3 regions of the Paenibacillus sp. MER 180 genome follow, and region 3 is predicted to be linked to each of the others. Evidence: riboswitches for the same ligand, from Rfam matches in the RefSeq annotation. Region 3 holds a riboswitch; each other region holds the start of a gene.
What was found. Region 3 has a riboswitch for cyclic di-AMP ahead of M3661_RS26095 (C40 family peptidase). Riboswitches for the same ligand answer to the same signal wherever they lie in the genome.
Positions count from the first base shown of each region.

Region 1: it holds a riboswitch for cyclic di-AMP, as region 3 does, so the genes downstream of both, M3661_RS17810 (TrkH family potassium uptake protein) here and M3661_RS26095 (C40 family peptidase) in region 3, are expected to answer to the same signal.
Region 2: it holds a riboswitch for cyclic di-AMP, as region 3 does, so the genes downstream of both, M3661_RS28270 (resuscitation-promoting factor) here and M3661_RS26095 (C40 family peptidase) in region 3, are expected to answer to the same signal.

Region 1 covers NZ_JAMAVT010000010.1:146,312-157,024, reverse strand. The annotation lists gene sdhB (succinate dehydrogenase iron-sulfur subunit) at 1-375, opposite strand, end outside; gene sdhA (succinate dehydrogenase flavoprotein subunit) at 378-2,135, opposite strand; gene M3661_RS17830 (succinate dehydrogenase cytochrome b558 subunit) at 2,152-2,823, opposite strand; gene M3661_RS17825 (LysR family transcriptional regulator) at 3,154-4,059, shown strand; gene M3661_RS17820 (hypothetical protein) at 4,168-4,932, shown strand; gene M3661_RS17815 (potassium channel family protein) at 5,025-5,708, opposite strand; gene M3661_RS17810 (TrkH family potassium uptake protein) at 5,748-7,106, opposite strand; cyclic di-AMP (ydaO/yuaA leader) riboswitch at 7,166-7,324, opposite strand; gene M3661_RS17805 (CPBP family intramembrane glutamic endopeptidase) at 7,573-9,252, shown strand; gene M3661_RS17800 (ABC transporter substrate-binding protein) at 9,449-10,713, opposite strand, start outside.
Region 2 covers NZ_JAMAVT010000029.1:45,477-56,189, reverse strand. The annotation lists gene M3661_RS28305 (PSP1 domain-containing protein) at 1-10, shown strand, start outside; gene yabA (DNA replication initiation control protein YabA) at 44-427, shown strand; gene M3661_RS28295 (tRNA1(Val) (adenine(37)-N6)-methyltransferase) at 592-1,365, shown strand; gene rsmI (16S rRNA (cytidine(1402)-2'-O)-methyltransferase) at 1,367-2,260, shown strand; gene M3661_RS28285 (AbrB/MazE/SpoVT family DNA-binding domain-containing protein) at 2,437-2,691, opposite strand; gene M3661_RS28280 (HD domain-containing protein) at 2,999-4,282, shown strand; gene M3661_RS28275 (TatD family hydrolase) at 4,318-5,085, shown strand; cyclic di-AMP (ydaO/yuaA leader) riboswitch at 5,279-5,482, shown strand; gene M3661_RS28270 (resuscitation-promoting factor) at 5,802-6,929, shown strand; gene rnmV (ribonuclease M5) at 7,096-7,662, shown strand; gene rsmA (16S rRNA (adenine(1518)-N(6)/adenine(1519)-N(6))-dimethyltransferase RsmA) at 7,668-8,579, shown strand; gene yabG (sporulation peptidase YabG) at 8,652-9,557, shown strand; gene veg (biofilm formation stimulator Veg) at 9,716-9,991, shown strand; gene M3661_RS28245 (small acid-soluble spore protein (alpha/beta-type sasp)) at 10,207-10,383, shown strand; gene ispE (4-(cytidine 5'-diphospho)-2-C-methyl-D-erythritol kinase) at 10,551-10,713, shown strand, end outside.
Region 3 covers NZ_JAMAVT010000023.1:43,920-54,632, forward strand. The annotation lists gene M3661_RS26070 (ABC transporter ATP-binding protein) at 142-1,056, shown strand; gene M3661_RS26075 (ABC transporter permease) at 1,126-1,860, shown strand; gene M3661_RS26080 (sensor histidine kinase) at 1,861-3,042, shown strand; gene M3661_RS26085 (response regulator transcription factor) at 3,039-3,644, shown strand; gene M3661_RS26090 (serine protease) at 3,825-4,340, shown strand; gene M3661_RS26095 (C40 family peptidase) at 4,647-5,126, opposite strand; cyclic di-AMP (ydaO/yuaA leader) riboswitch at 5,130-5,271, opposite strand; gene M3661_RS26100 (hypothetical protein) at 5,567-6,388, opposite strand; gene M3661_RS26105 (M1 family metallopeptidase) at 6,393-8,369, opposite strand; gene M3661_RS26110 (YwhD family protein) at 8,486-8,986, shown strand; gene M3661_RS26115 (NAD(P)-dependent malic enzyme) at 9,115-10,323, opposite strand; gene M3661_RS26120 (LysR family transcriptional regulator) at 10,510-10,713, opposite strand, start outside.

The DNA.
Region 1 (10,713 bases), on a different contig from region 3:
CTTCAACGCATCGAACATACGCTGACGGTTGATCACGAGGTCACGAACAACTGGGAACGTCTTCATTGGAGCAATTCGAATCGGCTGTTCGAGCTTATCGATCAACGCGGAGCAAGCCTGTCTCGGCTTGCCGTTAATGACCATAGAACAAGCTCCGCACACTTCTTCAAGACAGTTCGATTCCCAGCATACCGGAGCAGTTGATTTACCGGCTGCATCCACAGGATTTCGTTGGATTTCCATTAGTGCGCTAATGACGTTCATATTCGGGCGATATGGGATCTCGAATTCTTCCGTGTACGGCTGCGCGTCCGGCGCATCCTGACGCGTCACGATCAACTTGACTTTTTTGGATTGTGCCACAGCTTCCGCCATCGTTATTCCCCTTTCTTCTTGTTCGCCGTATAGTCACGCTTGCGCGGTTTGATAAGCGATACATCCACGTCTTCGTATGAAATTTCAGGTCCCTCTGGGGACCATGACGCAATTGTCGTCTTCAGGAACTGCTCATCATTGCGATCCGGGAAATCAGGCTTGTAATGTGCCCCACGGCTTTCGTTGCGAAGCAGCGCACTCTTCGTCATGGCTTCCGACAGCTCCAGCATATTCCACAACTGACGAGTGAAGGCTACCCCTTGGTTGCTCCAGCGAGCCGTATCCGTCATGTTGATTTTGCTGTAACGCTGCTTCAATTCCTTAATCTTGTTGATTGTATCTTCCAGCTTGTTATTGTAGCGAACGACAGTCATATTGTTGGTCATCCATTCGCCCAGTTCCTTATGGATGACGTACGCATTTTCCGTACCGTCCATCTTGAGCAAGTCCTCATACTGGGATGTTCTCAGCTTTGCTTCACGTTCAAATACGCTTGCCGATACATCCTCTGTCGCTTTGCTCAAGCCACGGACATACTCTACTGCTTTAGGTCCGGACACCATGCCGCCGAAGATCGCTGACAACAGCGAGTTCGCTCCAAGACGGTTCGCTCCGTGGTACTGGTATTCACACTCACCTGCTGCGAACAAGCCCTTGATATTTGTCATCTGGTTGTAGTCGACCCACATGCCGCCCATTGAGTAATGCACCGCAGGGAAGATTTTCATTGGTATCTTGCGCGGGTCGTCACCCATGAATTTTTCATAAATTTCAATAATCCCGCCGAGCTTCACGTCCAGCTCCTTCGGATCTTTATGCGACAGATCGAGATAGACCATGTTCTCGCCATTGATGCCCAGCTTCTCATCTACGCACACATGGAAGATTTCGCGAGTCGCAATATCACGCGGAACGAGGTTCCCGTAAGCCGGATATTTCTCTTCAAGGAAGTACCATGGCTTGCCGTCCTTATACGTCCAGATACGACCGCCCTCACCGCGAGCCGATTCAGACATAAGACGGAGCTTGTCATCTCCCGGGATGGCTGTCGGGTGAATTTGAATGAATTCCCCATTCGCATAACGAACGCCTTGTTGATACACTGCGCTGGCCGCAGTCCCGGTATTAATGACCGAGTTCGTTGTTTTGCCGAAGACAATCCCTGGTCCGCCTGTCGCCAAAATAACAGCATCCGCAGCGAAGTGCGTAATGTTCATGCTGCGCAAGTCCTGCGCTGTAATGCCTCGGCATACGCCTTCATCATCCACGATGGCAGAGAGGAATTCCCAGTGCTCATACTTCGTTACAAGTCCCTCTGCTTCCCAGCGTCGCACTTGCTCATCAAGCGCATACAGCAGCTGCTGGCCCGTTGTAGCTCCAGCAAAAGCTGTGCGGTGATATTGCGTCCCGCCGAAGCGGCGGAAGTCAAGCAAGCCCTCTGGCGTACGGCTGAACATAACCCCCATACGATCCATCAAGTGGATGATGCCAGGCGCTGCTTCACACATCGCTTTTACAGGGGGCTGGTTCGCCAGGAAGTCTCCCCCATATACCGTGTCATCGAAGTGCTCCCAAGGGGAATCCCCTTCACCCTTTGTATTTACCGCGCCGTTAATTCCGCCCTGCGCACAGACGGAGTGAGAACGTTTCACAGGAACTAAAGAAAAAAGGTCGACGTGAACGCCTGCTTCCGCTGCTTTGATCGTTGCCATAAGACCAGCAAGTCCTCCGCCAACGACGATAATGTTCTGTTTTGCCATAATGCGTCACCCTCCCTTAACCGATGAATGGAATAATAGATTGAACTGCTTCCGCTGCTTGAAACTCTGCAGAGCGGAATCCGATTAACGACAATGTGAACATGACTGCCATAATAATGAACAAGCCCATGCAGATTTTTGCGGATACATTTTGTGCGCGTGGTCCAACCGTAATGCCCCAGCTTACGAGGAAAGCCCACAATCCGTTCGTAAAATGATAGGATGCAGAAATCGCACCGACCAAATATATGATAAACATAACTGGAGAAGTAATTATGTCATGCATGTATGTGCCTAGCTGCTCATGCGTAATATTGCCAGTCGCAATTTGAACACGCGTTTCGTACACATGCCATGTGACAAATACGAATGTAATGACCCCTGTTATCCGCTGCATCAAGAAAGCTACGTTGCGGCCGTAATTATAATTGCCTACGTTGTTCTTGGATGTGTACGCAATGTACAACCCGTATACGCCGTGATACAGAAGCGGAAGCCAGATGCCGAACAATTCTAGGAAAAATATAAGCGGCAATTCATTCAAAAATTTGACACTGCCCTGAAATGCTTCCTTCCCGCCTTCGAACGCAGCGTAGTTCGTAAGCATGTGCTCGACAATGAAGAATCCGAGCGGAATAATTCCAAGAAGCGAGTGCAGCTTGCGCGAGTAAAAATATCCTCGTTTCATAAGCGTGCCGGTTCCCCTTTCCATTTGTGTCCCAGTAGATTTTGGTAATAAACATCCTCATTTTACCTGTGCATGTCGAAAGCGTCAATAATTTGTCACAACGAAAAACCACTGCCATGACGCGGTTGTTACCGCTTTCGACAACATTCGCGGTTCTTCCTGCAAACCGCTCTTCTGTAGTTATGTGAACAACTTGTGACACTACCATGTTACTCCGAATCCCCTTATAATGGAATTGCAATGTTTTTATATCTTTTATAACTAAAACGCATAAGAAGCCATTCATTTTTACGCTTAGCTCATCATTCATATCGTAGGAGGCTATGAAATATGCTCGATTTGTTAGAATCATTCGCAGCGGTTGTGGAACTGACGAGCTTGAATCAAGCAGCAAAGCGGTTGAATATCTCTCAGCCGGCTCTATCCAGGCAAGTAGCGAAGCTTGAGGAAGAACTGGGTGTAGAGCTGTTTATCCGGAATGGCAAGCGGCTGGAGCTAACTCGCGTTGGCCAGCTCACGTACGAATTTGCAATCGATATTCGCAATCGCCAGCTCGGTTTCTTGAAGTCCATTGCGTCCTTCAAGGCGGAAGGTCAATCGTCCATCACCATTGGGGCCAGCTTAACCACACTGCAGACGACACTGCCGCTGTTCATCTCCTCCTTCGTCGAGAAGCATCCTGACGCAAGACTCAAGGCTGTGACTGGCAAGACGCATGAAATCATCTCGCTTGTCCGCGAACAATCCATTGATCTTGGCATCGTCGCCGATGCGATTCGTGAGCCTGGACTGATGTGCATTCCATTGTTCGCGGATCATCTTCAGCTGGTGCTGCCACGCCGTCATCCACTTGCCAGCATCCGCAATTGGACGATGTCCCGCTTGGACGGTCTGCCTATGCTTCTCTTCTCTAAGGGAACCTGGTATCGCAAGCTCATCGATGATCTATTCCGCCGATATCGCATCATGCCTGATATTCGCATGGAGATCGATTCCTTCGAAGCGATAGTTCGCTTGCTCACGACCTGTCATGCAGCTGCTTTGCTGCCACGCTCCTATCTTCGGTTGGAATGGCTCAAGGATAATGATCTGATTGCCGTTCCCCTGAAGGAATTGAAGCAAACCGAACGTGTAACTTCCATTGTATATGGGGAGCAAGCACTGCTGAGTCCTGTTGCTACGCAGTTTATTGAGGAAATTATGGAAGCAGCATCATTATCACAGCTAGGGAAATAGTCATGGATAGAAAGGAAAAAGAAGGATTACACTCGTTTGCTGTCGAATAAAGTAAGCTTAGACAAAAAACATTCTCAACTAGGGGAGAATAAGGAGGAAATGGAAACCATGGTTGTATGTAATCGTTGTGGCAAGCCAATCAACGACAATGAATCCCATCAATGCAGTACAGGGTCTGTCCCACCGCAGCATGCTGGTTCCGCAGCAGAGGCATCTGTACAGCAAGTATCCGCCACTGCTGAGACAGCGTCTCACAAGACACCAGGCAGCACAGTGCCTGAATGGGCCAAGTCAATTGACAGCAAGAATATCCTTCAACTGCTGAAGAATCCGGCAAGTGCTCGCAATCTTACTGTCTCCGATTGGGTGTATGCGGTCATTGCCGCGTTAGTCTCCGCACTGGGGTTTGCCTTGTTCGGCTACACACTCTTTAGAAGCTTGTTCGCTTCACTAATGAGTCCACTTAGCATATTAGGCGGTTCAAGTTCACTGACCCCGCCATTTAGCTTTTTCATTCAATTGTTTATCTATCAGATTATTGGATTGGCCGCACTCTTTATTAGTATTTGGTTCATTAGCCGCTGGAAGGGCAGCAAGCCGCTTGACTTGAAGACGACATTTGTCCAATTGGCTGCTATGCAAATGCCTTTTGGCTTAGGATTTGTGCTCGCATTCCTTCTCGCGATCATTGGATTCAGTTCTTTATCTGTTGCAGTAGCAGCTTTCACTTGGTTCGTATCCGTTATTCTGGTCACGACCGAAGCAATGGAACAGACTGAAGTAGCACGTCCGAATCGCTTTCTATTCATCACAGCAAGCATGGGTGCCTACTTCTTCCTGACTTATATCGTTTTCAAAATTGTAGTCATGTAGAGCCATTTACATAAGCAATAAGCCTGCAGCTCGCTTCTCTATACAAGCGACAACTGCAGGCTTATTTATGACTTTCTACGGCAAGGAATTCTTTACGATTTTTTATCGTTCCCTTTCAACATAAAAGCTTCTTCAAAATCTTCGATTTGCGTATTCGTACCAATCATTACCATAATATCTTTCTCATCAAGCACATCTTCGGCTGATGGTGCAATAATTATGCCTTTCGGCTTATTCAGCGCCACGATGCTGCACCCGAACTTAGCTCTTGGATTCACATCCTTGAGCGCCATTCCTTGCATGCAGCCAGGCACGCTCAGCTCTGCAATGGTATATTCCTTGGACAATTCAATGTAATCCAGCAAGTTCGGTGATACAAGTTGATGAGCTACGCGAATGCCCATATCCCGCTCCGGGTAAATAACCCTATCCACACCAATCCGCTCCAGAACACGTCCATGCAATTCAGAAAGTGCTTTGGCGACAACCTTCTTCACGCCAAGTTCCTTCATCTGAATACTGACCAGAATGCTCGTCTGAATATCGTCACCAATGGCTACGATTGCGCAATCGAAGTTACGTATGCCGAGTGAGCGCAGCACCTCTTCATCTGATGCGTCCGCTACAACTGCATGGGTTACGAAACCCATAACATCCCCAATTACTTCCTCATCTTTATCAATGCCTAGCACCTGATGTCCAAGCTTGACTAGCTCCTTCGCGAGACTCGAACCGAAACGTCCCATCCCGATCACTGCAAACTGCTGCAACTCCATATCCCTGTATACTCCTTCGTCCGTTACAATCTAACTTGCTTATCCTATCGTTATTTTTCCTTCTGGGTGTCGGTATAATTCCCGCTCATTTTTCGGGCCTAACGCATAAGCCAACGTTAATGGACCAAGACGGCCTGCAAACATCGTCAGGCTCAGCAGCACTTTTCCGATATCTGATAAATCCGCCGTCAATCCCATTGATAACCCTACCGTTCCGAAGGCCGATGTTGTATCAAATAATATCATCAGGAAGCTATGATCTTCTGTTGTCGACAATATCATCGATACGATAATGACCAAGAACAATGACAGCAACGTTAGCGTAACTGCTTTGAAGATACGATCCTTGGCGAGTCGGTACCGGTAAATGACGATATCTTCTTTCCCGCGAATCATGGCAAATACAGCTCCAATGAGAATGGCGAACGTCGTCGTCTTAATACCACCACCAGTGGATCCTGGTGATGCCCCGATGAACATCAAAAGAACCATAAAAAATTGCGAGGCTTGGCGCATGGCTCCGATGTCAATCGTATTCGCTCCAGCGGTACGCGGGCTGACAGATTGGAACATGGATGCCCAGAACTTCTCCCAACCATTCAAACTGCCTAACGTGCGTGCATTGGTAAATTCAAATATAAATATAACGACCGTTCCGATTACAATGAGCAATCCCGTCATCGTTAACACGATCTTCGTATGCAGAGACAACTTGCGAGTACGCTTATATTCCACCAAATCGGACAAGACGATAAATCCAATTCCGCCGAGGATAATAAGCAGCATCGATACCAGGTTAATAATAGGGTCTCCGACATAGCTGGTTAAGCTCGAAAACGGCCCACTGACAGAGCCGAATAAATCAAAGCCTGCGTTATTGAAAAAAGAAACAGCATGGAAGATACCGAAATAAATGGCCTTGCCTAGCGGAAGATCAAATGCCCATCGCACGGAGAACAGTACAGCTGCCGTCCCCTCGATACATACCGCAAACAAGATCACTTTACGGATAAGGCGCACGATGCCTTCCATGCTGCCCTGATTAAGCGCTTCTTGCAATATAAGCCTTTCCTTCAGCGATATCTTCTTCTTCAGTGCTAATGCAAACAGCGTTGCCATTGTCATGAATCCAAGCCCGCCAATTTGGATAAGCAGCATGATGACCACCTGCCCGAATACGGTAAAATGAGTGCCCGTATCCACCACAATGAGCCCCGTCACACAAGTTGCTGACGTTGACGTGAACAATGCATCGAGGAATGGCAGCGGAATCCCATCCGCATTTGATATCGGAAGCATGAGTAGAAATGCGCCCAATAATACAATTGCTGCAAACCCTACAACCAGAATTCGCGGTGGTGTCAGATTGAATCGAATGGCCTTTTTTGTTCCCTCCACGGGAGTCACCTCTTTTTTTCCCCACGAAAAAAAGCACTGGAAATCCAATGCTATCGCTGGTATCCTGACGTACATGCCTACGAGGTTAGCTGTCGGATTCGGGCACGTTCAGGCTGCCCTAATCGCAAGTGGATTCTATGCATCCACAACTGCGATATTCACCCCATTTATCGGGTCCCCCGCTTTCGTTCATTCACGAAACTCGGCTTGTATGCAATTCATAACGAGATTATATACGTTTCCCCTGCAGCATACAAAGTCAAGGAATGAACAAATTAACCAGAATAAGACGAAAAACTTGAAGAAATAGCGCTTACAATCCCCCATTTTCTTCAATTGTATTCAAAACACTCATTTTCGCTAGGTGTTTCTTCATTTTCTCTGCTGGACTTTACAAAGTTGAAGTGGATAAAATGAACAAATAAGCAACCATACGCTAAATGTGTGATGGAATGGAGGTTCCAACATGTCCTATGTATCCAAGCCGCTTCTTCTTTCTTCTGTGGCCGGATTTCTATTATTCCTCATTGTTCAGGTATTCATTCCCTTTCAGCAGACAGAAGCCATGATGGAATCAGCAGCCAGCCAATCCCTCTTAACCAAAGAGAAAGCAGCGCAAAAGGCACTCACATTTGTACAGGACTTAAAACAGTTCCATATTTCAATTACACCTGAAGAAGATACTGCTCCAACCGTCATTTATCGCAGTCAATCAACGGTTTCCGGCTACATGAGCAAGGAGAAGCTGACCGCTTCATTTCAGAAATGGGAACCATCCAGTCCCTATGATACTTTTCAGGTATTATTGAATATGAATCGGGCTGGAAAATCCGGTGTCATGCGCATTGACGTTCACATGACAAGCGGTCGTATTATTGGATTCGAATGGGAGGAAAAGCCTCCTATCCCCTCCGACATAAACGGGGTTACGGGAAATCATGTGGATATGGCGTCAGCAGAAGATGCGGAGACTGCCTTGGATTCAGTGAACCGCAAGAAGCTTGCTGATACACTCTTGAAGCACATGGGATGGAATCCTGCCCAATTAAAACTAATCGCATCATCGGCGGAGCTAGACACGGTAGAGTATAACGTGCCTGAAGCACGACTTGGTGAAGCCGCATTGAACGTGAAGGCCGTCTTCTCCCAAGATCGCATTGTCATGCTGAAGCCCTACTGGGTTATCCCGAACAGCTATCTAGCTGAAGAACTGCATCAAACGAAGACTGCATCGTCCATTTACAATATCGGCTATATGTGGATGACGATCCTACTAAGTACATGTTCACTGATCGCTTGCATCGTCTACCGCCATGGCCTGAAGTTCGGATCGAAGACATTGTTCGCCCTTACTACCGTCTCATGCGGAATTTCTCTGCTGCATCTATGGAACGCGCTTCCGGGTCTCTTCGCTCTGGAACTCCGTACCCCTGTGGACGGGGTGAATATGGGGCTATCCTTTGCCATTCAAGGCGCAATTACAGTAATTCAAGGCGTTATCCTCTACTTCTCTCTCCATGCGGGAAAGCGAGCATGGGAGTTGTCTGCGTACAGAGATGTACTGCCTACATGGAGTGACCGCGCATTTGGCGGCAAGCTCATACAAGCATTATGGATCGGAATCGCGTACACAGGCGTATTGCTCGGCATGCAAACAGTTATATTTTTCATTTTGGAATCAGGGTTTCATGCGTGGTCATCGACCGATGCCTCACAATCACCGCTCAACCTGCGAATTACATCACTGTTCCCTCTTTTAGCTTGGGTTGCAGCTATTTCGGAGGAAGGGATATATCGTTTGTTCGGGGTTGGACTGCTGAACCGATTGTTCCGCAACCCATGGTTAGCCGGGATTATCCCTACCCTTGTATGGGCGTTCGGACATGTCACCTATCCAATCTATCCGTACTACTCTCGGCCGGTAGAGCTCCTGTTTATCGGCATGTTATTCCTGTTCATTATGCTGAAGCATGGCTGGTGGACGGCCATGTTCGCTCACCTTATGCTCGACAACTTCTTAATGTCCCTGTCATTCATGCTTGATGGAACAATAGTCGGTTTCCTAATCGGTCTTGTGTACCTCCTTTCTCCAATTGGGATTGTATATGCGCTCGCGAAGATTCATCGCAACCAAGATCACGCTTGAGCGATCACGACATGGACATAAACATCAACACCGTTGAATGCAGTTTAATCCATTTGTTCGTACAGAAATAGAACGAGTACATAAGCATATCTCCATACCTTATCATTTTGAAAAGCCAAGGGCCGTTCATATCGAAGGACGCATGTACGTAATGCGCCTCATCGAAGGAACGGCCCCGTTTATTTCTCATTATTACTTATTTCTTCTCAATAAATTTTTTCGCTTCCTTCACTGCCGTATCTAGCGCTTTCTGTGCATCTTCACCCAGCATGACTGAATCAACCGCAGTAGACAGGTGGCGGTTCATCTGGTTCCAGTTGCTGTTAAGCAAGAAGGCTGGCGTGTTGTCGGAACGCTCCAGCATGCGATAGAACGGTGCGTACAGCTCAGATGTATCCAGCTTCATTTCTTGCACGACGCTCTTACGAATCGGCAGGTCAGCATCGCTCTTCATCTTGACGGCTTCTTCCGAAATAAAGAACTTCACGAACTCCCATGCCAGATCCTTCTGCTTCGATTGCTTCGCAATCGATACTGCACTTACCGAAATTACGCCTTTCACAGGCTTGCCAGGGAACGCTGGCATTTCAACAGTACCGAAATCAACCTTCGCTTCCTTAAACCCGTCTAGCGGCCATACACCGCTCTCCCACATTCCGATTTTACCAGCTTTGAAGATGTCGTTACCGCCAAGCTGCGTTTTTCCTCCTACGAGGACTCCGTATCCGTCCTTCACCATATTCCCGAACATTTGAACAGCCGCTACCGTATCCGGCCCGTTCATAATGCCTTCAATCGTCTTGCCGTCTTCGCTGATGAAGCTGCCCCCATTACTCCAGATGAATCCTTGCAGGTCATACGGGTCGTTCTCAGCACGGACACCGAATCCATACTGCTTCTTCGATTTATCTGTCAGCTTCGTTGCAATATCCTTGAAGTCATCCCACGTCCAGCCATCTTTCGGATATGGGACTCCCATTGCGTCGAACACTTTCTTGTTGTAATACATAGCCCGTGTCGTGAAGCCCGCAGGCATACCATAGGTCTTGCCATCTACCTTCACATAATTGAACAAGCCATCGTATATATCGTCTAATTTCAGGCTTGCATCTTTCTCCGTAAAGGCATCCAGCGGCTCCAAGTTCGAATGGTATGTTGGGAAATCCCACATCAACATCACATCAGGCGGGTTGCTCGCACCGAACGATGCCGCCAGCTTCTGATCGAAGCCGTCTGCATAAGGTTCAATTTGTACTTTGACGCCTGTATGGGATTTTTCGAACGCCTTCGCGATATTTTCTTGAACCTTCAGCTTCTCTCCAGTATCCCATGTTGCAAAACGCAAAACGGTTTGTTTCCCCTTGTCTTCCCCGGAGGAGGAACCTTGTTCTCCAGATCCTCCGCCACAGCCAGCAAGCATAAGTGCAAAGACCGTTAACAGAATAACCAATCTTGACGTTC
Region 2 (10,713 bases), on a different contig from region 3:
CGTAAAATAAATAGCGGACATTTTCACGCTCTGGGGTGGGAACTTGGAGAAGAAAGACATTTTTGCGCAGATTCATGAATTGGAAACGCATATGGGAGACCTTCATCAAGAGCTTGGTGCGCTGAAACTCGTCGTCAAAGAGCTGCTGGAAGAGAATCAACGCTTGTGGATGGAGAATCAGCAGCTGCGCAAAGTACTGCACCACGAGCATCACGAGCACTTGGAAGTTGAACCTGAGGTGAAGGGAGACTCGGCACCCGCAGTAAATCCTGATCCAAATGGAGATTCCAAAGAGAACGTGGTTGGCGAAGGGTATGATAATTTGGCGCGGCTGTATCATGAAGGGTTTCACATTTGCAACGTGTATTATGGACATTTGCGGACGGAAGGTGACTGTTTGTTCTGTCTGTCCTTCCTCAATAAATAACCGCGGCCGTAGGTCAGTGGGAACCGATAAGAGGGTTCCCCACCTACGGCTTTTCATCATATTAGGGGCAATTTACAGCATAGCTGATGAGGAAGTCCCTTATGAAACGTTAAAGATATAGGTGTAGGTAGTACTTAAATGAAGATGATAAAGGCAGGGGCGTTATGGAGAATAGAAACGATGTGATCGGGCTGCATCCATCTGAGAGGCTCGACGATTTGCTCACTCATCAATTACGAATCATACAGAGCTCAGAGGTGTTCAGCTTCTCCATGGATGCTGTCCTGCTGGCTCGATTCGCTTCCGTGCCAATGCGTGGCTGGATTATGGATCTGTGTACAGGCAATGGGGTAATCCCACTGCTGCTGTCCACACGGACTAATGCGCAAATCGATGGATTGGAAATACAGCCAAGACTTGCGGATATGGCCAGCCGCAGCGTTCGGCTAAATGGCTTGGAAGAGCGAATACGCATTATCGAAGGGGATTTGAAGGCATTTACACCAGATGCAGAGCGTCCCTTTTACGAAATGATTACAGTAAATCCTCCCTATATGCCTTTGACGGCGGGTGATGTGAAAGAGAACGAGCATTATGCACTAGCTCGCAGTGAGGTCGCCTGCACACTGGAGGATGTGATTCGCACGAGTGCTAAGCTGCTGCGAACGGGCGGGAAGCTTGCCATGGTTCACCGTCCTAGCCGATTGACGGATATCATAGCGCTTATGCGGACATATCGATTGGAGCCGAAGCGCATTCGCTTCGTTCATCCACGCGAGGAAGTAGAGGCCAATATGGTATTGATTGAGGCCGCGCGAGACGGCAAGCCGGATGTACGGCTATTGCCGCCGCTTATCGTATATAATGATGGAAAAGAATATCGTGAGGAATTAATGGATATCTATTATGGGAAAGCCTCGCAGCTGAAGGATGGGTAATATGCAATTGACGGAACAATATAGCTACCAGCAACAAAACAAGGAAAATGTAGGGGCATTATATCTTGTAGGGACGCCGATTGGAAATCTGGAAGATATGACATTCCGGGCTGTACGCATACTGCGGGAAGCTGATATTATTGCGGCGGAAGATACACGTGAGACAAGGAAGCTGTTGAGTCATTTCGAAATTACAGGGAAGACGCTGTACAGCTATCATGAGCATAACAAGCAGGCAAGCGGACCTGAACTTGTGCGTATCATGGAAGAAGGCAAGCGTATCGCCCTTGTGAGCGACGCCGGGTTACCCGCGATATCAGATCCGGGTGCAGATCTTGTTCAACTGGCTGTAGAAGCGGGCATTCCTGTTATTCCGATTCCTGGACCAAATGCGGCTTTATCTGCCTTAATTGCGTCTGGGCTGCCAACGAATCGTTTCACATTCGTAGGTTTTCTTCCGCGGGAGAAGAAGCATGCAGATGCGGTGCTTGCCTCACTCCGAATGGAAGCGGGAACGCTGTTATTCTATGAGTCACCGCACCGTATTGCGAAGACGCTCGATCGGCTTGCTTCCGCATACGGAGACAGCCGCCGGATTACGATTGCCCGCGAACTGACGAAGCGTTACGAACACTTCATCCGCGGTACGGTTGGTGAATGCATTGCCTTTGTAAGCGAGCATCCTCCATTAGGAGAATGTTGTATCGTCGTCGAGGGAGCTGATGAGAATGGAGCTTCTCAAGATGCGGGACAAGCATGGTGGCAGGAACTGACGGAAGAAGAGCATGTTGCGCATTATGAACGTGAACAGGGAGTATCACGCAAGGATGCAATGAAACTGGCAGCCAAGGATCGTGGTGTATCCAGACGGGATATCTATCAGGCATTGTTATAGAACAAGAATGGATACAATGGATCATAAGAGAAACATGCAGACAATTGAGGGAAAACCCTTGCTGTAAAACAAAAAAAAGACCTCCATGGTTGGGTTCAAAACCATGGAGGCATCAAGGAAGATATAAAAAGGTTAGAATTAACATATGTGATTAGAGCTATTATAACCTATTTTTTTTATTTTGTCACAGGTTGTGGTATTTCTGATATACATTCGTGACAAACAATTTTTCCTTTAAAGTATGTAACGTTCTCTGCATTGCCGCAGAAGATGCATGCTGGTTCATATTTCTTAAGCATGATGCGCTCTCCGTCAACGTAAATTTCTAGCGCATCCTTTTCACCGATACCAAGGGTGCGGCGAAGCTCGATCGGAATGACGACACGACCTAGTTCATCTACTTTACGGACGATACCAGTGGACTTCATCATAGTTCAACGCTCTCCTCTTTGCTTTAGCATGAAATGTCATATTTCGACAAAATTCTTTTTGGCTGATTCTTATCGTACCAACCATTCCCAAATTAGTCAACCTAAAAAATGTATACTTGGCGTGCTAATTTATGGATTTTAGGTTTTTTTTAGCTTATATTAAGCTGTTTTTAACGACGTAGCGTACACTTTTACACTCGTATGGTATTTTTTATGCAAAAATAAACAGAAACAAGAATAAACCAAATCTTTTCGACAATAAGGCAGACTATGTCGAAAAGGTTCGAATCGAAAGGAGTGATTTTCAATGTTATTAGAGGAAAAAGTGTTCAAGGATCCGGTTCACAATTATGTGCATGTTCAAGATCGAACAATTTGGGATTTGATTAACACAAGGGAATTCCAGCGGCTCCGCCGCATTCGTCAATTAGGAACCTCCTATTTAACATTCCACGGGGCAGAGCATAGCCGCTTTTCTCATTCTCTGGGCGTATACGAGATTACTCGGCGAATTATTTCCCAATTTGAACGAAACCAATACGAGGACTGGCCGCAAGAAGAGAGGCTGGTCGCCTTATGTGCTGCACTGCTTCATGATGTGGGCCATGGACCATTCTCTCATTCCATTGAAGAGGCCTTCGATATGTTTCATGAAGATTGGACATACCGCATTATAATAGAAGATACCGATATCAATCGCGTGCTGAGACAAGTAGATCCACAGCTCCCAACCAAGGTGGCATCAGTGATTCGCAAGACATATGAGCGGCCGATTGTCGTGAATTTGGTATCCGGCTCCCTTGATGCGGATCGTATGGACTATTTATTGCGGGATGCATACTTTACCGGTGTTAATTACGGTACATTCGATATCGATCGTATTCTAAGGGTGCTGCGCCCGCTTAAGGATCGGATCGTAGTCAAAGAGAGCGGCATGCACGCAGTAGAGCATTACTTGCTAGCTCGATATGAGATGTACTGGCAAGTCTACTTCCATCCTGTAACCCGAAGCTCGGAGATGTTGCTGCGCCTAATTTTCAAAAGAGCCAAAGAATTATATTTGGGTGGATATACTTTTCAATATTTCCTCTCTCCTCTAGATGCTTTATTTGAAGGAACGATTACGACGGAACAATATGTCCAAATGGATGAGGCATTTGTGCAGACCGCATTCATGCAGTGGACAAGGGAGAAGGATGGACGTCTCGTTGACTTGTGCCAACGATTCATGGAGCGTAAACTATATAAATATATTGAAGTCGAACAGATGGATGAAGATTTACAGGAACGATTGCGGGCAGAGTGGTCACAGATTGGGCTTGATCCGAACTATGAACTTATGTTCGATTCCCCCTTCGACAAGCCTTATGACGTATATCGAAAGGGAGATGCCCGTTCACAGCAGCATATTATGCTGTGGGGGCGGGATCAGCAAATTGTGGAGCTGTCCAAGAAATCGGATATTGTACGTTCCATTAGCGGTATTCGTCGTGGAAAACACTATATATATTTCCCAATGGACAAGCTTCTGGAAGTCTCGAATCACCTTATGGAAGATACAAAGCGTATGTTTATACGCCGCAATTACTAGATCGATTTGCAAGAAAGAAAAAGGAGCGCATAAACGTGTTATTTGATACTCATACGCATTTAGACAGCAGCAATTTTGACGAGGATCGCGATCAGGTTATCGCACGGGCCGTTGAACAAGGGGTGACCCGTATGGTTAACATCGGGTTCAATCGAGAGACGATCCCGACAACGATGGCGTTGGCGGAGAAATATGATTTCATCTATGCAGCTGTAGGCTGGCATCCGGTAGATGCGATAACGATGAAGCCGGAGGATATAGACTGGATCGCCAAGCTTACGGAACATGAGAAGGTTGTGGCGATTGGCGAGATCGGACTGGACTATCACTGGGATACGTCTCCGAAGGATGTTCAGCACCGTGTATTCCGCGAGCAAATTGGGTTGGCGCGAGAATTGAAGATGCCAATCATTATTCATAATCGTGAAGCGCACGAAGATGTAGTCCGCATCTTACGCGAGGAGAAGGCTCACGAAGTAGGGGGCATCATGCATTCCTTCTCAGGCAGTTGGGAAACAGCGAAGATGTGTCTGGATATGGGCTTCTACCTTTCATTTGGAGGACCCGTTACGTTTAAAAATGCAAAACAGCCGAAAGAAGTACTTGTTAAGGTTCCGAATGATCGATTGCTTGTGGAGACAGATTCCCCCTATTTAACTCCTCATCCGTTCCGAGGCAAGCGCAATGAGTCTGCATATGTACGTCTTGTTGCAGAGGTTGCAGCAGAGCTGAAAGGTATGGAATTTGAAGAATTTTGCAGAATGACGACTCAAAATGCAATGACATGTTTTGACATCACGTGAAAACGGGCCAAAAACAAGTGAAAAAAAGACATCGGCCATAAAATAAGTGGATTTCATTATGAAAAACGGATTAAGTTACATTTTTTTAACCATTTTTCGCGAAAAACGGAATTGCTACTGTCTTTACAAGAAGATTGCAAACACGATATGATTTCTCACAGATGTTATTACACAATTCAATATTGTTCCAACTAATTCAGTATCGCTTAATCTCCATGAAGTGGAGAGCGGGGGAACCAGAGTGTGAACGACATGACATGAGTACATGTTCATTCACACGGATTAATTCCTTGGGGTGAATTAGGGACGACCGAGCCATGAGCCGGTTGGTTCCGATAGGGCGACTCTCAAGCCCGAACCCGACAGCTAACCTCGTCAGCGTACCGAGAGAGGGTTCCTCGCGTCCTATACACTGTTGACGTTTGGGTTTCTATTACGGAAGCCGCGAAAGAGTCTCCTCTTACGAAGGGCTTCTTTTGTTTACTCTCAAACATTCTTTTTTTGAATAATGAGAATAAAGACGTCATAGGGTGTAAGAAATAGGAGGTGGGAGCAGCCAATACTGAAACGTTGGTACGGAGATTTCAGCATTGTCTTGAACGATTACATGCTCGTTTATGGCAAGTGAAGTCTCTCGTAAACATTCTTGAAATAGTCGCGTCAGATGGAATCATGCAGAGCACTCGACGGCGGGACTATGTAAGGAGGACCGAGAAATGGGACAGATCGTGAACAACGAAACCCATGAACCCCGATCATCCAGCATGTCACTCGCATTGCGATGGAAGCATGAAAATGTGCGTGTTATCACCGTTATTGCAGCTGTAGCAATCGTGATCACATTAATAGCAGTCTTGACTTGGTATAATGTAACGAAGAAGACAGTGGCTGTGCTCGTTGATGGACAAGAGCGTTCAGTCGAAACTCGCCTAGATACGCTTCGCAATGTTTTGGATGAGCATGCGATAGCGCTTGGGGCATACGATGCAGTATCGAAGCCGCTTGATGCAGAAATTGCTGATGGAGATCGAGTTATTATTGAACGCGCTTTGCCTATCCAAATTACAGCGGATGGGAAGAAAGAAACACAATTTACAACGAAGAAGTCGGTGCATGATGCACTGAGTTCGCTGCAAATCCAAGTGAACCCTGAAGATAAGGTATTCCCTTCTAAGCGTGCCTCTATTTCGAAGAACATGGATATTCGAATCGTCCGTGTCAGCAAGAAGATGGAAGAGCGTAAAGTGAAGGTTCCTTATCAAGTGGTGAAGCAGGCAGATGCTACTCTCCTTAAGGGGAAGACCAAGACGGTTCAAGATGGAAAAGAAGGCTTGGTTGTCCAGAAAGTACAGAAAACGTACGAGGATGGTAAGCTCGTATATTCGCAGATGGTCGACAAATCCGTTCATACAAAACAAGTGAATCAAGTGATAGCCTATGGAACGAAGAAGGAACCGGAAGTTGCTGTTCTGTCAGTGAACGCGCAGGAAGACGATTCTGACAATGTTTCCAGTGGCGACAAAGATTTTAACTATAAAAAAGTGCTGAAGAACGTTCAACTGACGGCGTATACGGAATCTGAGGGATCGGCTGGTGCGAAGACGGCATCTGGCGCAATAGTATCAGAAGGTCGTACTATCGCGGTTGATCCGAAGGTCATTCCGCTCGGCTGGTGGGTATATATCGAAGGGATTGGATTCAGACGTGCTGAAGATACAGGTGGCGCGGTCAAGGGGAAAATTATCGATGTATACTTCGACAGCAAGAAGGCGGTCAGCAAATTCGGACGCAAGAAGGGGTACACCGTATACGTGGTTGGCCCAGTCAAGCCGGAATCGAACTAACGCACAAGGTATGCAGCCATGTGTAATTAGGATATAGTAATGAATAATGATTTATGTCATGCTAAGAAGAGGGGACACCCTCTTCTTTTGTTGTTTATTTATGAATGGAGAGCAAGAGAAGGATGCGGAATTAGGAAGCAGCCTTGTGGTGAGAGGAGCAAGCATATTGATACGCGAAGTGATAGTTGTAGAAGGCAAAGATGATACCGTTGCCATTCACCGTGCCGTTGAGGCGGATACAATTGAGACAGGTGGATCGGCGATTAATGATACAACGATAAAACGCATCGCATTGGCCCAAGAGCGCCGAGGGGTTATTATTTTCACGGACCCAGATCATGCGGGGGAGAAAATTCGGAAGACGATAGCAGAACGTGTACCTGGGTGCAAACACGCTTTCCTGCCTAGACATGAGGCGATAGCCAAAGGGGATCTTGGTGTGGAGAATGCAAAGCCAGAAGCGATTCGCCGTGCCTTAGAGCAGGTTCGCTCCGAGATGCCAAGCATGACATCAGAGCTGACGTGGACGGATCTCGTCGAAGCGGGATTAACGACGCATGCAGGCTCTGCAGAACGCAGACGGCAGTTAGGTGAAATATTGGGCATTGGATACTGCAACGCGAAGCAGATGCTCAAGCGCTGCGGTGTGTTCCAGATCGGACGAGAGGAATTTGAGAACGCCTTGCGGAAGCTGAACCAATTCGAGCAGGAACAATGTGCAGAAGGAGAATAGATGGAATGACGCAGACGAGAATAGATATTGCAACACCGAATCGCACGAAAGACATTATACGCAAGCATGGGTTTTCATTTAAGAAAAGCTTAGGACAGAACTTTCTAATTGATATGAACATTTTGCGCCGTATTGTGGATGCTGCAGAGCTGGATGATGTGACAGGTGCCCTGGAGATTGGGCCTGGGATTGGTGCGCTTACGGAGCAGCTCGCTAAGCGCGCTCGTCGTGTAACAGCAGTCGAGATCGACCAGCGCTTGCTTCCGATATTAGGGGAAGTGCTGGAGCCCTATGAGCATGTCCATGTTGTACATGGGGATGTATTGAAGGTGGATTTGCATGAATTGTTCCGCGAACAGTTCCAAGATGTCGAGCGGGTAAGTGTTGTTGCCAACTTGCCGTATTATGTGACGACACCGATTATGATGAAGCTTCTGGAGGAGCGTCTGCCGCTCAAGAACATCGTCGTCATGATTCAGAAGGAAGTTGCAGAGCGAATGGCAGCGAAGCCGGGAGGCAAGGATTACGGCAGCTTAAGTGTGGCTGTTCAATATTTTGCAGAGCCGGAGCTTGTATGCACCGTACCGCATACGGTGTTCATCCCGCAGCCAAATGTAGAGTCTGCAGTAATCCGTCTACGTGTGAGACAGACTCCACCTGTGCAGGTGAAGGATGAGTCGTTGTTATTCGATGTTGTACAGGCTTCGTTCGCTCAGCGTCGCAAGACGATTTGGAATAACCTGAAGGCTCGCTATGCCGGCAAATGCGGGACAGACAGGCTGACAGAAGCGCTCGCTTTAGCACAAATTGAACCGAATCGCCGAGGGGAAACACTCTCGATTGAGGAGTTCGCTGCTCTGTCCGACGCGATCGGTCAAGCCATTGCACGTGCAGAAGAAGAGGATCAAGCGGAATAACATAATTTTAAGGCTTAGGCATCACCAATTTATGCGTTTGCCCATAGGATAGTCGGAGAGGTGATTGATCCTATGAACGAACCAGTGAAGCAAGGAGATTTGGTCGTACGCAAGTCGTACGGTGGCGATATTACATTCCGTGTGGAGGAGATCTTCCGACAGACGGCGATTATTAAGGGGACGGATTACCGCTTACTGGCGGATTCCCATGTTGAAGATTTAGTTAGTGTACCGAAGGCAACGATTGCGCGCCGCACGGAACAGGCTCATATCAAGATGTTGGAGTCTGTCGAGGTGCTTGAACAGCAGCGTAGGCAGCTGCATGAGCGCAGGCGGACGGAGCTTCCATTTGCAGAGATGCCGAATTCCATTTCAACCTTTGATATGCCGGGAACGGTACTCCATCTGGATGGGGATCCCGGGTATTTACAGAAAAGCATGGCGATATATAATCAGCTCAACGTGCCGGCAGAAGGCCATTATGTGAATGAACGCAATATGGCAGATACGTTGTATCGGCTGCTGCCGCGAGTGAAGCCGAATATAATCGTCATTACTGGACATGATGGTGTATTGAAGAACGGCAGGTACCGTGATCTGTTAAATTTGCAGAATTATAAGAACTCCCAGAACTTCGTTAATGCAGTACAGACGGCAAGGCAGTATGAGCGCCATCTTGATTTATTGACTGTAATTGCCGGGGCATGCCAATCTCACTTCGAGGCGCTTCTGCAAGCAGGAGCCAACTTTGCAAGTTCACCGGGCCGAATTATGATTCATGCCCTTGATCCAGCTTACGTAGCGGTTAAGGCCTCATATACCTCAATTCGTGATACCGTACAGATTGGGGATATTGCGCCTCATATGGTCAGTGGCATTGACGGGGTGGGAGGCATTGAGACAAAGGGAAGTTATCGCGTGGGCATGCCGAAGTTGAAGGATTTATCGACATTGAACGTTACACCAACCGTAATATAAGCGGCCTATGTATAAAATACAGAAAAAAGAACCATTTTAATAAATTTGGGCAAAAAAACACATTGACACTAAAACGGTGTTATTGTTATAATTATTTGTTTATTTGACAACACCTCTTGAATTGGTTATAATGGACAAGGAAAGAGGTGGTAGCTGTAATGGCGAAAAACGCGCTGTTTGAAATTCGTCGTTGTCTTGAAGCACATGTCGGTCAGAAGATTCTGCTCCGCGCCAATGGCGGTCGTCGGAAAACGATTGAGCGTACGGGCGTGTTGGAAGAAACCTACCCTTCTGTATTTATTGTTAAGTTGGACCAGGATCAGAACGCGTTTAAGCGGGTATCCTATAGCTATGCAGATATATTAACAGAATCGGTCCAAGTGACCGTATGCGCCGATAACGGCGAGTTGAAGATTGAATATGTTCGCGGTTAAGCGACATGACGGCAGCCTGTGAGGGCTGCCTTTTGTTTGTTTTGAAGGAATGACATGAGCACGTACGGTCATGGTTCTCCCAGATGCTCCCCCATAAATCGGAACAGGAGTGAACGTATAATGGAGGTGGCTTCTACTTACATTAACGGTAGGCCGATGATTATGTCGTGCTTGCTGATGATATGAACTTTAAGGTAAGCGTGGGAGGTGCAGTGATGAGCCGAAGAAAGCGCAGCTTCATGTCTGAAGATCTGAAGGTGGAATTGGCTAAAGATCTTGGCTTCTACGATACGGTGTCCAAATACGGATGGGGTGCTATCCGTGCGAAGGATGCTGGCGATATGGTCAAGCGGGCCATTCAACTTGCCGAAGAGGCAGCCTCGAAAAAATAACGAGTCATGAACCTTCTATCCAGCGAGCATCGGATCTATTCCGCTCTGTTCGCTTTTTTTATTAACGAAATCATGTTCATTGCCTGTATACGTACACATATGACTTGCACCATAGAGTCTGTTATAATAACGTAAGCGATCCGTAGGATAAAGAAGGGTGAACGCGAGTGAAAGTGTACGAGAAGGCGCCTGCCAAAATAAATTTGCTGTTGGATGTGCTGCGTAAGCGCGAGGATGGGTATCATGACGTCGAAATGGTCATGACGATGGTAGACTTAGCGGACCGTCTCGAGATGGAGGAACTTCCTCGAGATACGATTATCATCTCCA
Region 3 (10,713 bases):
GGACAACCGAGATTGAGCAGCGCAGCATCGTTCAGCTTATCTCGAAAGATTGAACTAATTAGCCGAAAGCTGTACATAACACAATGATCGCATCACAGAACCACATACGATTCCTAATTTAATGACGAAGGATGATTATAGATGACATACGCAATCGAATGTACGAACCTAGTCAAGCAATTCGGCAACTTCCACGCCGTGAACCATATCGATCTTCGCTTCGAGCGCGGACAGATCAGCGCGCTGCTCGGCCCGAACGGTGCGGGTAAGACAACGACGATTTCCATGATCCTTGGGTTGCAAAAGCCGACATCAGGCGAGATTAAGGTGCTTGGCCAGCCCGCAGGCACAAGGGAACTGCGGCACAGAGTAGGGGCGCTCATGCAGGATGTGAAAGCTCCTGATGGCTTGAATGTTGCAGAGGTATTGAATCTGTTCCGCAGCTACTATCGCAACCCACTCCCACTGTCCAGACTGCTTGACCTATCAGGTCTGCACGGAGAAGCGAAGCGGCGCGCAACATCGTTATCCGGTGGACAACGGCGCAGATTGGCCTTCGCGCAGAGCTTAGCTGGCAATCCAGAGCTTGTCCTGCTTGATGAGCCGACGGTCGGCATGGATGTGGAAGCGCGTGGTCGCTTCTGGGATACGGTTCGCGCTCTGTCGAACGATGGACGGACGGTTGTGCTTACGACACATGACTTGGAGGAAGCAGATGCAGTGGCGGATTATATCGCGATCATTGCGGCAGGTACGGTAGCGGCCAGTGGAACCTCACAGGAGCTCAAGTCACAAACGGCGCTGCGGACGGTGTCCTTCCGTCTTCAAGTCGAACAGCAGGACGAAGCGCTGATGCAGCTTCCGGGAGTCGTAAAGGTCGAACGTGCATCAGGTCGGATTCGTCTTCACGTCCGCAGTACAGACGAAGTGTTGTCCGTACTCTTGCAATCTGGTTGGGGAGTCAGCGATATTGATATCCAATCCGCTAGGCTTGAGGATGCTTTCCGATCAATAACAAAATCTCATGAAGCTGCACGTACTCAAGCAAGCGTATAGTTGAGGACTGAAAATAAAAGATAGAGGCAGAGAGTGCCTTAAATCATCATATATAGGGGGAATTGATCGATGTTACAAGCACAAATCAAAGCAGAAAGTTTACGAATTATGCGCAGTCCATTCTTCTTGTTGTTCTCACTTGTCATGCCAATCGCTTTCTATTTCTTATTCGCTAGTTTAAATGGCGCATCGAAGTCTATTGAATCGACCACCTATGGCGCCTTCTCACTTATGTCGATGACAGCATTCAGCTTGATCGGCACAGCAATGAGTCAGTTCGGTATTCGCCTTGCTTACGAGCGTCGTGATGGATGGACACGTCTGCTTCGCCTGACACCACTATCTCCGTCGGTATGGATTGGCGCTAAGATCGTATCGCATATGTTGGTTCATTTGCTTGTCATTCTCATCATTTTCCCTGCAGCCTACTTTGCCTATCACATTGAGCTGACGGCTGTACAATGGGTGACATGCGGATTGTGGCTGTGGCTTGGAAGCATTCCATTCCTGGCGATCGGCTCTATTTTAGGAACGATGAAGAGTGCGGATGCCTCCATTGCGGTCGCGAACATTTTGCTCATGGGATTTGCCATCATGGGAGGCTTGTGGATGCCGCTGAAGACATTGCCAAGCTGGATGCAAGTTATTGGAGAATGGCTGCCATCCTACCGCTATGCACATGGTGCATGGAATATGCTCGCTGGGGGAAGTCCTGCCCTGCTGGATTGGGTAATTCTTCTGGGCTGTGGCATGATCTTCATGGTAATATCGAGTTATATCTTTAACAGACGGGAAGCGATGTAAGTGAACGTAGTCAAGAAGAGATTATTTCCCGAAAAAGAGGGAGCGGAGCCTTACATCTCCCTCGTCAACTTATGCGTGCCTATCTTTTTCCTGCTGCGTGAGACTCCGACCAAGTTATTGGTGGGGTTCACGCTGCTTCTGTTTCTAGTGATCGCATTTTGGATGCAGTATCGGCACGAGAAGCAGGCATTGCTGTGGTTGGCTGCTCAGGCTGTAATTATTCTCGTATTCATCCTTTTCTATCACCCTATGTATGCTTATATGGTGTTCATGATCGCCCAGATGATAAGCAGGCAGAAGACCTCAATTATTTTAGGAACAGCTGCCGTCATGGCGGTAGGTATCTTAATCGGATTGTCTCAACGCTTGGATACGGTAGCCGTATGGTCTTCCCTACATACCCTGCTGCTTCCTCCATTATTCGGTGTGCTCGTCATGCCATTTATCATGCGTGCCGCTGGGCAATACAAGCAGATGGCGGAACGATTGCAGGCAGCGACCTCACAGCTCGAGCGGATGGCCCAGCAGGAAGAGCGCCAGCGAATTGCACGCGAATTGCATGATACACTTGGACACACGTTGTCCTTGATCACGCTTAAGAGTGAAGTGACAGAGAAGCTTATTACACGGAATCCAGAGCGGGCCATCGCTGAAGCAAGGGAGATTCAAGAAACATCGCGTGCGGCGTTGAAGCAGATGCGCCAACTCGTAACTGAAATGAAGATCGTCAAGCTTGCAGAGGAATATGAGCATGGAAGGCAGCTATGCGCTGCCGCAGGAATTGAGCTGGAATTTCAGGAACGCAGCGAGGGAATTAGCCCTTCAGCAGCAGCCCCAAGCATTGTGGACCGATTGCCATTATCAGCATTGCAGGAGACGATTCTCGCCATGTGCTTCCGGGAGACCTTAACGAATGTCGTCAGGCACAGCCGGGCGAAGCATTGCTCGGTTCGGGTTGAGGTGGAAGAGGCAAGGGTTCGATTGGAGATTGCAGATGATGGCATCGGAATTGATGAGCACCAGCTTAAGCAATCAAGTGGGACAGGCATGGCCGGACTGAAACAGCGGCTTCAGCTTGTGGACGGGACGCTTGCTATAGAGTCTGGTGCCCACAAGGGAACGGCATTATCGTTAGTCATTCCGCGTGTAATCCGCGATGGGAAGGGGAAAGGTACATCATGATTCGAGTGATATTAGGAGAGGACCAACAGATGCTGCGAAGTGCACTCGCCACCTTGTTGTCGCTTGAGGATGATATCGAAGTGATTGGACAGGCCGAGAATGGCAGTGTAGCGCTGTCGCTTATAGAGGAACTTCAGCCGGATATCGCGGTATTGGATATTGAGATGCCGCTTATGACGGGGCTGGATGTCGCGGATGCAGTCAAGAAGAAGGGGCTGGACTGTCGGATTATTATGCTGACGACCTTTGCTCGCTCAGGCTATCTCCAGCGTGCAATGGCATCCAGTGTAGGCGGTTATTTACTCAAGGACAGCCCAAGCGACGAATTGTCGGATGCCATTCGCCAGGTATATGCAGGCAAGCGGGTGATGAGTCCCGAATTAACGTTGGCTGCGTGGGAAGACCCTTGTCCGTTATCCCCGAGGGAGAAGGAAGTGCTGTTGCATGCTGAGAACGGACTGTCCATGCAGGATATTAGCGCCAAATTGTTCTTATCCTATGGAACGGTGCGCAACTATATGTCGGATGCGATTAGCAAAGTAGGAGCGGGTACGCGCATTGAGGCGATTCGAACTGCCAGGGAGAAGGGCTGGCTGGATTAAGAACTGCTGCTGGAATATATGCAGAAGATACTTGATAGAGAATTGTCGGCTCAATTAGCATCCAGAAAATAAATGGGTAAGTGCTTCATTCTCTCTAAGTGAATATTTAGCTTATTTTCAGTTTCATTTCAGGAATTACGAACATACTATAGCCATCCCTTACATAAGGAGGTGGAACCTATGAAACGCAATTCAACCGTAGCAGCGTGGACGTGCCTAATGCTTCTCTTGATGGCTTCACCTGCAGCAGCGCAAAGCAGAACTGCGCTAGATGCTGCTGCAGATAAGAGCAGGGAGCAAGCTGCTGTACGAGTGGTCACTTCATCTCAGGCTGTAGTACAGCCGAATCAGCAGAGCACGGAGACAGATAAGCAATTAGAACAAGTACAGGCACAAATGAAGGAGCTTCGTGCAGAAATGAAACAGCTGCGCGAGAAGAAGCTTCAATTGCTCGCTAAGAAACATGGAATTTCGACAGAAGGCAAGAGCAACAAGCAAATTCACCAGGAATTACGCGAGAAATTAGGCATAAAAGGACGACTGTTCCACGAGAAACATCATAATAATGGGAAGCATGTCGAGGATCGTCAGACTCAGCTTCAGCACGAGGAAGAAAAGCATCGAGCGGAGGCGGATGGGCTCACACCAGAAGAGATTAAGGCGAAATTCCAAGAATCGAATGGGTCAGTCAAGTAAATCAGAAGCGTCTATGCGAAAATAGTGAATATCCAGACAAGATATCGGGACATGCGCACAAGCGCATGTCCTTGTGTCGTTAATGGCGATGAGAATGGTTGAAACCGAAAAAGAAATATTTCGTAAAGATAGATAAAAGCACGAATCGTTGACATGCAGAGATGCATAGGATAAAGAAGTTGGATTTGCGCGGATAATGAGGGTAACATGAAACAACCCGACGAAAAGGCGCGTAGCGCTTCTCATCGGGTTATGTAGTCGTTCATATCATTATTAAGAGTGCAGTAAACAATCAAACTATTGATATTATTGATTTTCAGTAGCGATAGAAGAAAAATCATTCTCGTTCATTACACGACGAGCACCTACATAGCGCTTCTCGTAGTAGTCCATGCTAAGGCTGTCGATGCGTGTACCCTTGCTTGTCGAAGCGTGTGCGAATTTGTTGTCGCCTACGTAAATGCCGACATGCGATACACCGTTGCCGCCGCTTGTGTCAAAGAAGACCAGGTCTCCTGGACGAAGCTCGTCTTTGCTAACTTTCTCACCAGAGTCAAATTGCGACGAAGATGTGCGAGGAAGATCAATTTCGAACTTGTTGAACACGTACTTCGTAAATCCGGAGCAGTCAAAGCCTTTCGTTGTTGTACCACCATACTTGTACGAAATGCCAAGCAAACCTTCAATCGTGTTGTCCATTTTGGATGCTGCGAATGTGCTGCCTGCACTGAACGAAGTAAACAGAACGCTCAGTCCGAGCACCGCTGTAACTAGCTTCTTCTTCAAAGGGAAAGCTCCTTCCGTGCCTGCGAGGTTAGCTGGAGGGTTCGGTTGAAGGACCCCTATGATCCCTGTGTTACAAGATCAATTCACCCGTAAAAACTGGTTCCCCCGCTTTCCGGTCCGCCCGGAAACTCGGCATTCTGGTTTTGGGATTATGTATTGCTGCGTGCGATAGTAACAATTTTGCAAGAGTTAGTGCCGCTTTCATGACAAAGTTGTAATAAATCTAGATTTATTGTAACAGACGGAAATTCCTTTGACAAATATTTTTTGTCCTTGACACGAAAAAAACTTGTCAGATCAGCGTTTTTTTCGCCGATAGACAAGTTTTTTAATTCATTTTGTTAGGTTACGCTGCTTCAATATCATCGTAACCCTTTGTAACTTTGTAACTTTGTAACTTTTTAACTCTGTAACTAAATTGCGTTCGATCAGAACCCCCATTATTTCATCTGTTGCTCTGCTTCCTGCCAGACAGCGTGGCGTGCAGACAATCCCCACATTTTAAGTATAGTCATAATGGCAGGCAATGCCTGTTGAATAATGAGTGCGGTAATTCCGGTGAACACGGCCGCCGCCGTTGTGGACAATATGCCTACGCCAATAGTGATACCAATAAAGAGAAGTGACAATCCTAGAATGGGAAGCAAGCGACGAGTTCCGGCTGTCACAGATCGAATTAACGGTGTTTCTGAGGCAGCGCCGAAGTTAAGGAATAAGAACAATTGATGAACAAGCCAGCCGCCAATGAACCAAGCGATTACAAACGGTGCCACTGCCACGAGTAAGGAAGACAGAGAAGCCGATGTGGACAGGGCATGGGCCGCATAAGGAACGAACCATATAGCGGGTGCGATAATGAGCAGTGTCTCGAGTAGATAGAGGACAAGCATTGGCTTCCAAGCGAGCTTGATCCCTTGGAAGAAGGCAAGCCCCTGCTGCTTGGGCCGTGACATAGCATGGAATACACCCGCGTGAATGAAGGGGGTAAGCAGCATATGGACGGCAACGAATCCGAGGATAGCCCATAAGTAAGGGAAATAGTCATTCGTCTTCATTAGATAGAACTGGCTTTCGGTCAGAAAGAGCTGCCTGCTCATCTCGGTAGGTGCTGGATCTGGGTAACGGCGCAGGATAGGTGTTACCACTCCATCGACGAAGCGATAGAGGAAGAACCCCCATAACAGTTGGTACAAGAATAGAATGACCCATATATAGATGTGCTCTTTGCACCAATTCCAGCCTGAACGCACATAAGCCTTCACACTATCACCACCCCAAAATGTTCGTAACAGCTTCGATTACCTTGATGACGGATAAATTAACTCGTGTACGGACAGGTTCATCGACATGAGCACGCATATAATTATTGATGTGCTTGTTCTCAACGACAATCGAATATAGAGGATCAACCATGACCCAGCTGAGCGGCGCTTTATGGGTGACGGTATATTGGATGCGGTCTCCCTCTCCATTCCATCCCTTGCGAGTCGTCGTGCCATCCGAGAATCCGAATACGATCGGAATGGATGGATAATTGGCACCGAGCTTGCGGATATAGACAGTCGCTTCATATTGGGTAGACCCATTCGATTCAATCGTACGTGAATCAATGTTCTCCACGGCGAAGTCTGCCATCATGCCGTTGTACACATATTGTTGGAAGAAATCATTCCACTTGCGGTTAGTTACCTGCTCAACAACTCGCTGAAAGTCTGATGTAGTTGGGTACTTGAAACGGTACTTCTGCGTATAAGTTCTCATAATGCGGCTCATCATTTTTTCCCCGACCTGCTTCTCGATTGCAAGCAGCACCAGCTTGGCACGCATGTACACATTTTCCGCATAATGATTTTGATTTTTGTAGCGCCATGCATTCAGCTTCAGTGGAGCTGGATCTGTGATGTAGCTGGCTTGTATTGCGTTATTTGGAAGTACTCCGAATTCTTGCTCCATCAGCTTGTCTTCTGCATAGGAAGTGAACCCTTCATCGAGCCATGCTTCCTCGAATTCGTTTGAGGCGAGAAGTCCATAAAAGTATTGATGTCCAATCTCATGAACGACGGTACGTTCCAAATCGTAACCTGGACTCTCATCTTCTGCACCGAATGCTGTAATCAAGGTCGGGTATTCCATTCCTCCAGCTCCGTTGCCCAATTTAGGAGGCACGATAATGGACAAGGTAGAGTACGGGTATTTGCCGTACCATTCGCTGAACTTGGACAGCGCCGTCTTCGCAGCGTAGAAATAACGCTCCTTCAAATCTTTATGCTTCGGGTCTAAATATAACTTGATACGAACCCCTGGTACTTGGCTAGAAGAGAACGGCTCTTCAAAATAGACAAAGTTTGGAGATGCGGCCCACGCAAAATCATGAACATCATCCGCATAGAATTGATAAAATTTCTTTCTGTCTGCTATCGTAGGGGTTTTCGTTGGAAAGCCTGTAGCGCCTACGATGTAATTGTCGGGTACTTGAATGCGTACACTGTAAATGCCGTAATTGGAGTAAAATTCGGAATTACCGTGATATTGGTGCAGATCCCAGCCTTCTGATGCCCGGCCGCGTACCCCTGCCTTTTCATAGGCAGCAATCTTAGGGAACCATTGGCCAGCCATCACGAAATTATCGGCGTATCCCATACGTGCAAATATTTTCGGCAGTTTTACTTCAAAATCCATGCGAAGTGTGACTTTCTCTTGACTTCGTACTGGCTTGGTAAGACGCAGCTTCAGAAGCGTCTCATCCTTCGCGTTTCCGTCATCTGGCTGAATGTACTGTACCCGGTTCATTAGGGACATACCGTCAACCGTGGATAACGATTTTAGCGTCATGCTGCCATATCCATCCGCAGGGAACTTGTCTTCCCGCAATTTTCCGCCAGACTCCTTCATGAAGGTGGTATCGGGCGAACGGAAAGCGTTCGGATACATGTGGAAGAACAGTTCATTGACAGTCGATCTCCCAGGATTGGTCCAAGTTACGGTTTGCTTGCCGATAAGGGTATGTGTAGACTCATCCAGTTTAACTTCAATATGGTATTCGGCAATACGCTCACTCAGTACCTCCGCATTGGGGGTCTCCACGGCTTGCTGCGTAATGGGTTCCTGAACCGCCTGCTTGTTCACCTCGGGTCCAAGGGACGGAACGGATCCAGACGGCCAGAACCGAACGAGGAGGAAGCTGCAGGCGGCTAGGAACAAGGCAGTGAATAGAAGCCGGCGATATACATTGCTTCGGGTCATACGTTTTTACCTCCCGTTGACAAGCATCTACAGCATGTATATGTTGGCTTTTTGCAGATTATTAGCTAAAATGAAAATGATTTTGAGTACGTGGTAAGGAAGGAGCGCATGACGAAATGGAATCTTCAGATAAGAAAGTAAAGAAGCCGCTGGCATTGAACGTAATGAGCAGTGGTAAGCATAAAGGATTCGGTTCGGGTAGTATCGATCTGAACAACGTGTCGCCCGTCATCATCGATGAAGGAACGGCGTACATCGATCTAGGCGCGATGCATGCGAAGAGTAAGGTAGAGCGTGGAATTAAGTTCTCTACGAATAAAGAGGATGTTCCGAATGGCCGCCAATGCTGGATCGTATGGGTGGCAGTCGATCGTTCTGCGGAAGGTGCGTTCTACGGCGGCTTGGCTGCTTGTGAAATGCTGATCGACACGGAGGCGAAGCGCGGCTGGAAGATGCTCGCAGACCACGTCAATCGGATGGACTATGCAATGAAGCGCCGCGTGCTCGTCGAAGAGCTGAATACAGAAGACAAGGCAGCGCTGCGTGAGCTGCTTATGACGCACAATGCTGAGTGGTGGGAGCGTACGCCAGAAGAAGTGAAGGCACAGCTTGCCTAGCATAATCATTTACATCTAAAGAAGGCCGCTATTCCGATCTCGTGATCGGTGCAGCGGCCTTCTATTATTATAGAGATGAGTTTTGTTCCTACTCATACCTAGCAAGCGACTCATTACAACAAGGTGATTTAGGCGCGATATACAGGCATCTTCTTCACCTGTGCGACTCCTGTTTCGATTGCGACCTGAGCAATCGCAGATGCAACGCTAGGCACGACACGCTTATCGAGCGGGTTCGGAATAATATACGTTGGGCTGAGCTCTGCATCGGTAACAATAGCCGCAATACCGCGTGCTGCCGCCAGCTTCATATCATCCGTAATATCTGTAGCGCGAACATCGAGTGCGCCGCGGAAGATGCCAGGGAAAGCGAGCAGGTTGTTCACTTGGTTCGGGAAGTCCGAACGACCTGTACATACTACTGCCGCTCCAGCAGCAAGCGCTTCGTCCGGGAAGATCTCCGGCGTTGGATTCGCCATTGCGAATACAATCGGCTTCACATTCATGGAGCGCACATGCTCCTGCGTCAGCACCTTCGGTGCGGATACCCCGATGAATACATCTGCTCCGCATACAACATCGGTCAGCGTACCGTGTAGATGTCCGCGATTCGTTACCTTCGCCATGTCTGCTTGCGCAGGATTCATCCATTCCTCGCCTTCACACACGACACCCTTCAGATCCACTAGGGCAACATGCTGAATGCCTGCCTTCAACAGCAGCTTCGCTATGGCAATTCCAGCAGAGCCGGCGCCATTGATGACAACGCGTACGTCCTCCATCTGCTTGTCTACCACTTTCAGTGCATTGATTAACGCAGAGAGCAGCACGATAGCAGTGCCATGCTGATCGTCATGGAAGACGGGGATATTCGTTTCTTCCTTTAAGCGCCGTTCAATTTCGAAGCAACGTGGTGCCGATATGTCCTCCAAGTTAATACCGGAGAAGGTAGGCTCCATATTTTTGACGATGTTCACGATCTCATCTACACTTTGCGTGGATAGACAGATTGGGAAGGCATCGACATTGCCGAACTGCTTGAAGAGCATGCACTTGCCTTCCATGACCGGCATAGCCGCATAGGGACCGATGTCGCCGAGGCCGAGAACGGCCGAACCGTCTGTCACAACGGCAATCATGTTGCCACGTGACGTATACTCGTTGGCAGCATTCACATCATTTGCAATCAGGCGGCATGATTCAGCCACCCCTGGTGTATATACAAGGCTCAGATCCTCTGGGGATGTCACCTCAATTTTGCTAGTCACTTCAATCTTGCCGTGCAGCTTCTTATGAAGTTGTAACGACTCTTCTTTGATGTCCAGTGCGACTGGCATACTACAATCAGCTCCCTGTTTATCATTCCAAGGAGACTCGCTGCTGAACATAAGCCCCGCAAGCCCCATGCTACCATTGTGCTACGTTAGTGGGGAAAAGGGAAATACGTTCCGCATATAAGCTAATAAATTTTATTTATAGTAACGAAATGGAAGTTATGTCCTCTGTTATTTATCCGTTCGGCGTTATGCTTCTTGAAGTGGGAGCTGGCGCATGCACTCGATCATGCTGAGGCAGTCTTGCGACAGATGATGTCCTTCCTTCCAGCATAAATAAATATAGAAGTACAACGGATCCTCAAGTGGTATGGCTACAAGACCAGGCATATTTTTGACCGCCATAGAGACGATTAGGGAAATGCCTGCCCCACTGGCTACCATCGACTTAAC